2 regions of the Tardiphaga sp. 813_E8_N1_3 genome follow, and region 1 is predicted to be linked to the other one. Evidence: predicted binding sites of a transcription regulator. Region 1 holds the regulator's gene; the other holds the start of a gene.
The links. Region 1 encodes LexA, which represses DNA repair genes until DNA is damaged. Its sites were predicted from a motif close to TGTTCNNNNTGTGTTCNG; they were not measured.
Positions count from the first base shown of each region.

Region 2: the regulator LexA is predicted to act here: its motif matches at 1,831-1,848, upstream of AB8A33_RS16460 (ImuA family protein).

Region 1 covers NZ_JBPWQE010000001.1:2,937,418-2,940,723, forward strand. The annotation lists gene AB8A33_RS14050 (Orn/Lys/Arg decarboxylase N-terminal domain-containing protein) at 1-106, shown strand, start outside; gene AB8A33_RS14055 (GNAT family N-acetyltransferase) at 128-703, shown strand; gene lexA (transcriptional repressor LexA) at 1,016-1,738, shown strand; gene AB8A33_RS14065 (ComEC/Rec2 family competence protein) at 1,757-3,306, opposite strand, start outside.
Region 2 covers NZ_JBPWQE010000001.1:3,434,467-3,437,772, reverse strand. The annotation lists gene AB8A33_RS16470 (MexW/MexI family multidrug efflux RND transporter permease subunit) at 1-843, shown strand, start outside; gene cnbZ (2-amino-5-chloromuconate deaminase CnbZ) at 971-1,714, shown strand; gene AB8A33_RS16460 (ImuA family protein) at 1,910-2,701, shown strand; gene AB8A33_RS16455 (Y-family DNA polymerase) at 2,595-3,306, shown strand, end outside.

The DNA of each region.
Region 1 (3,306 bases):
CTGCTTCAACACGTTCCCGGGCTTCGACGTCGAGATCCAGGGCATCTACCGCAAGGTCGACGCCAATGGCCGGATCCGGCTTTACACTTACGTCGTCTCCGAATAGGGAGCGCGTAAGGAGCCTGATTTGCAAACGGAACTCGAACAGCCGGTCGTCATACGACCCTCGCGCGACACCGACGTCGATGCCATGCTGGCGATCTATCGCCGGCACATCCGGCAAGGCGTCGAGGAAGGCGTCAGCGACGCCGACACGCCGCAGCCCGACGATCTCAGAGATCGGCGCAAGAATCTGCGCAGCAAGCGGTTTCCCCATCTCGTCGCCACCCGAGGTGGCGAGGTCGTCGGCTATGCCTATGTGGTGCTGTTCCGCAAGCGACCGGCCTATCGCTACACGGTCAAGCACTCGATCTATATCCACCACGGACATGTCGGCCGCGGCATCGGCCGCCTGTTGATGCGCGAATTGATCGACGTGTGCGCGGCGGCCGGCTTTCGGCAAATCATCGGCTATATCGATGCCGACAACACGGCCTCGCTCGGCTTGCATGAGAGCTTCGGCTTTGCCCGCGTCGGCTTGCTGCCCGGCGTCGCCTATCGCTCGGGCCGCTGGGCCGACACGATCATGGTTCAGCGCTCGCTGGCGACCGGCTCCACGACACCGCCGCCTTTGCCACTCTCCGGCCGGCCGCCTTCCGCGTAACTGCAAGCGGTCTGCTCGCGCATTTCCGTCGTTTGACGCGCTCGCGGAAGGTCCGGAACGACTTCCTCAGTCATTGCCTTGCTCGGCTCCACATACGTCTTCTTGACGGGAAATTAAGCATTGCAGAACACATATGGAACATATAGTGTTCGTTCATGATTTGTTTCGAGATTCTGTGGCTTTGAGTAGTTTGAGAGTGCCCGAACTCGCGCAACCGATCTTCGAACGATCGTCTCTGGACTGAGGCTCACCGTTCGAAGGCCCTTTGAAACGCACGCGGCGGCCGACACCGTCAACTGAGGATGGCTTCAGATGCTCACGCGCAAACAATACGAACTCCTGCGATTCATCGATCAACGACTGAAGGAAGCCGGCGTCCCGCCCTCCTTCGACGAGATGAAGGATGCGCTCGATCTGCGCTCGAAGTCCGGCATCCATCGCCTGATCACAGCGCTGGAAGAACGCGGCTTCATACGTCGTCTGCCCAACCGGGCCCGCGCCATCGAAGTCATCAAGCTGCCTGAGCTTGGCGCGCCGGTCACAGGCGGCACCGGGCGCCGCGGCTTCACGCCCAGCGTCATCGAAGGCACGCTCGGCAGGGTACGCACGGCCGCCAGCATCGCCAGCAATAGCGGCGATGATGACAATGGCCGCACGGTTGCCATCCCGGTGATGGGCCGGATCGCGGCCGGTACGCCGATCGAGGCACTGCAGACCCGCAGCCACACCATCAGCATGCCCGCAGACATGCTCGGCTCCGGCGAACATTACGCGCTCGAAGTGCGCGGCGATTCCATGCAGGACGCCGGCATTCTCGACGGCGATACGGTGCTGATCCAGCGCAACGAAAGCGCCGACACCGGCGACATCGTGGTGGCCCTGATCGACGACGAGGAAGCCACGCTGAAGCGCTTCCGCCGCCGCGGCGCTTCGATCGCGCTGGAGCCAGCCAATGACGCTTACGAAGTCCGCATCCTGCCGCCCAACCGGGTGCGCATTCAAGGCAAGCTGATTGGCCTGTATCGCCGCTATTAAGGCAGTCGCCTCGGCGGATTACTGATCTTCGGGTTGAAGATCAGTTTCCGCCGGCGTCGCATCCACCGGCCGGTTTTGCGGCGTGCGACTGTTCTGGATCAGATCGTGCTGGGGCTCATCGGGGGTGGCGCGCGACCACGGGCGGTCCAGGCCACGCGGTCGCACGGCATCCATCGCAAAGCCGTTCGCAGTTCGCTGCAAGCTCACCGCACCGTTTCGTTGCAGGCGATCCTGTTCGACCACCAGCGCACGGCAATCCTTTGGCGGTTGTTTCGTCGTGACGATCAGTACCGCTTTCTCGCAATCATCCGTGAACGCGTCAGGCTGTAGAGCCAGCGCCACCAGAGCGCCATCGGCCAGCGGCGTGATGCATCCGTCGCGGTCGCAGGACACGCCATGGCTGAGGGAGGAATCCGTTGGCAGCCGAGCGTCAGCATCGCCGGCAAGCCACTCTTTCAACAGAAACGTATCCTTGGCGCTGCGCATCATATTCAGGCGCCCGTCCCTGCCCCGTACCGCAACGCTGTGCCCGTCCCCCGAGATCAGCACATCCGGCTGCTTCACCAGGAGTGCCCAGACGATCGAGAGCACCAGCACGCCAAGTCCCGCTAGGCGCAACGGCGTGCGCAACAATCCGAGCACGATGATGCCAATGCTGGCGGCGACCAGCGGCCCGGTGCCAAAAGCCGGCATCCGGCCGATGGCACCGGGCAAGGCTGCCACCCATTGCGTGACCACGATCATCCACTGGACGCCGACATCCATCAGCCGCCAGAACACACCATCAAAGCCGAACGGCATGGCCACCAAACCGAGAATACCCGCCGGCATCACCATCGCCGAGACCACCGGCATCGCCAGGAGATTGGCGACGACGCCATAGGGCGTGACGCGGTGGAAATGAAATGCGGCATAGGGCGTGGTGGCAAGGCCGGCTACCAGCGAAGCGAGTACGAGCATCGCGATCTCGCGTCCGCCCCATAGCGCCACGCGCGCCGTCGCGGAATGATCGGGCGAGGCAAACAGCGCGGGCATGCCGATCTGCACCAATGCGACGAGCCCCAGCGTCGCCGCGAATGACATCTGAAAACTCGGATGCACCAGCGCTTCGGGCGCCACGATCAGCACGACCATTGCCGCCACCGCCAGCGTGCGGAACGTCACCGCCCGGCGATCGACCATGACAGCGATCAACACGACGGCCGTCATGAAGAACGAACGCTGCGTGGCGACCTCGGCGCCCGACAGCAGCAGATAAAACAGCGCTGCGAACAACGCCGCGGTGGCTGCGACTTTCTTGATCGGGAACGTCACTGTCAGGACGGGGATCAACGCGAGCAATGCGCGTATCGCGAAGAACACCACGCCGGCCACGACGGCCATATGATAGCCGGAGATCGACAGCACATGCCCGAGACCGGAGATGAACATCGCATCATTGACGTCAGCCGAAATCGCATCGCGACGCCCTGTGAGCAGCGCCGTAGCAATGGCGCGGCTATCGCCCGAGAGCACGGTGCGGATCCGCGCGTCGATGGCGTCGCGCAGACCCTGCATGGTCGCCGAAT
Region 2 (3,306 bases), 500 kb from region 1:
CGTGGCATGCGCATTTCGCAGGATTCGCTGGCGAACTACTATGTGCCGACGACGACGGGGCAGCAGGTGCCGCTGTCGACGCTGGTGAAGGTGGAGACCGGTACCAACCCGAACGCGCTGTCGCACTACAACCAGCTGAACTCGGCGACCTTCCAGGCGGTGCCGATGCCTGGCGTCACGGTCGGTCAGGCGGTGGACTTCCTCGAAGGGGCGGCCAAGCAACTGCCCTCGGGATTCAACCACGACTATCTCGCCGATAGCCGGCAATATGTGCAGGAAGGCAACCAGCTCGCGGTGGCGTTCGGCTTCGCGCTGATCATCATCTTCCTGGTGCTGGCGGCGCAGTTCGAAAGTCTGCGCGATCCGCTGGTCATCATGATCACGGTGCCGATGGCGATCCTGGGCGCGTTGATCCCGCTGTTCTTCGGTCTGGCGACGATCAACATCTATACCCAGGTCGGTCTGCTGACGCTGGTGGGCCTGATCTCGAAGCACGGCATCCTGATGGTGGAGTTCGCCAACGAGTTGCAGCTCAAGGAAGGCCTCGATCGTCGCTCGGCCATCGAGATGGCCGCCCGCGTGCGTCTGCGTCCGATCTTGATGACCACGGCCGCGATGGTCACCGGCCTGCTGCCGCTGCTGACTGCAGCGGGCGCAGGCGCTGCGAGCCGCTTCTCGATCGGCCTCGTGGTCGTCTCCGGCATGATGATCGGCACGCTGTTCACGCTGTTCGTGCTGCCCGCGGTGTATGTCGCCGTCGCCACCGATCACCGCGCCAGCAAGGAAACGGAACGCGCCAAGCAGATCGAGGAATTCGATTTGGAGCATACGCGGACGGCCTAATCGCACGGACGCGGCCTTGCGAAGCTGAGCTTGCGGGGGCACATGGTTTGAGGTTGGATGGCGGATCGCTTCATGCGATCCGCCATTATCTTTTGGCGGCCCGCATGGCCCCCACAGGACCCACCCCATGACGCGCGATTTTCCAGCCGGCAATTATCGCTATATTCCCGCAGTGTTTCAGTATTCCAGCGGCGTTGCCGCCAATGCGGATTTCGAGATCGAGCGCGTTCGTTTCGACACATGGCTGCCATTGGCCGATGGATTTGCGCGTATTGCCGATTACATTCTCGCGGCCGATCGCCCGCTGACATCGTTCTGCGCCTGCGAACTGCGCTCGCCTGCAGTGGTCGACGAAGCTGGTTTTCGAAAATTCAACGAGCACTATGTCAAGACGCTTGCTGAATGGGGCATCTTCGACGGCACCAACAATCCCGTCGCGCGCAGCAATGTGTGTCTCGAAATCGATCCGCCGAGCGAGCCGTCGTTTTACGCGTTCTCGTTTACGCGGCCGTCGCTCGGTGCCAAGCCGACTTTCGTGATTGCGGGTGGCGCTGAAGCGCGCGGTGGACCTGGAACATATCCCGAGCGCATCACGCGATATCGCGAGACCTCGCCGGACGCATTCCGGGAGAAAACGTGGATGACCATGAGCAATATGGAAGAACGCCTCGGCGCCTTCGGCTTCTCGTGGAAGGACACCACCGCGACGCAGATCTACACGGTGCAGGATTTCCATCCCGTGGTGGCCGATGAACTGGTCAAGCGCGGTGCCTCGCGGCAGGGCATGACCTGGCATTTTGCGCGGCCGCCGGTGGTCGATCTCGAATTCGAGATGGATACGCGGCGCGTGATGCGTGAATTCGTAATCTGACGGCGAAGGCCAGGCGACCGTTACAGCGTGGCCCTTCATCGGATCTCCTTGATTTCACTCGCGAAAAAATTGCTGCGTGATCCCGATTGACTCGGCTTGCCATCTTAGCTTTATATTAGAACATATCATGAACAAATGGGCCGGCATGGGTTCACTAAAAACCCGCCACGGCAAAACAATTTCGAGGAGCGGCGCATGACCGGCGCACGCATGACCACGCTCGCGCAATTGCGTGGCAGCATCGAACGGATCGAGACCCACAGCGATACCTATGCGCCGGATCGCGTGTCGCTCGGTCATGCCGAGGCGGACGCGGCGCTGCAAGGCGGGCTCGCGCGTGGCACCATGCATGAGGTGTTCGCCGAAGGCCGTCACAGCGCGGCGGCCACAGGCTTTGTCGCCGGCCTCGCGCATCGTGTCTCGGCAAAGCGGCCGCTGCTGTGGATCCGGCAGGATTTCTCCGAACGCGAATGCGGCGCGCTGGCCATGAGCGGCTGGCGCGAACTCGGTCTCGATCCGCGCTTGCTGGTCGCCGTGCGCGCGCCCGATGTCGAGACGGCATTGCGGACCACAGCAGATGCGCTGGCCTGCGATGCGCTGGGCAGCGTCGTGCTGGAGACCTGGGGCGACAGCAAACAGTTCGACCTGGTCGCCAGCCGCAAGCTCACGCTGGCAGCGCGGGGGTCGGGCGTCACGTGCCTGTTGCTGCGGACTGCAGGCGTTCCGGCCTCGAGTACGGCAGAGACGCGCTGGATCATCCGCTCCGCGCATTCGCCGCCATTCAAGCCCTGGCAATCATGGGGCGCGCCCATACTCGACGTGCAACTGGTTCGAAATCGTCACGGCCCGAACGGGCAATGGATCATGGAATGGAAGTGTGATGAGTGCGTTTTCCGTGACACATCGGCGCATCCTCAGCCTGTGGCTGCCACGCCTGCCAACCGACCGCATCAAACGTCAGCTCGCGCGCAACGGCGCGCCAGCTAATCTGCAAGCAAGTATTGTCGTCGCCAAGCAAAGCAATGCGCTGCAGATTTCCGCGTTGGACGATGCGGCGGCGAAGCTCGGCCTTGAACCAGGTCTGCCGCTCGCCAATGCCCGTGCGGTCTGTCCGGACATTCAGGTATTCGATGCTGATCCTGTCGCCGATACGCAGGTACTGACCGACATCGCCGATTGGTGCGACCGCTTCACACCGTTGGTGGCGCTGGATCTGCCGCATGGTCTGTTTCTCGACATCACCGGCTGTGCCCATCTGTTCGGTGGCGAGGCAGCACTGATGGAGCAGCTCTGCGCGGCGCTGTCGCGGCAGGGTTTTATTGTCAGTGCAGCGATTGCGGGGACATCGACATGCGCGCGCACGCTCAGTCGATATGCACATGGCCGGATCATCGCCGCGGGCGAGGAGGCCAAGGCAGTGACGCCGCTGCCGCTGTTCACGCTCGGCACCGATGAGGCGATCATCCGCGGATTGCGCCGCGCCGGCTTGAAGACCATCGGCGATGTCGCCTCGCGCTCGCGCCCCGAAATCACCGCACGTTTCGGTGCGGAATTCACGACGTTGCTGGAACAGGCGCTGGGGCAAAGCGATG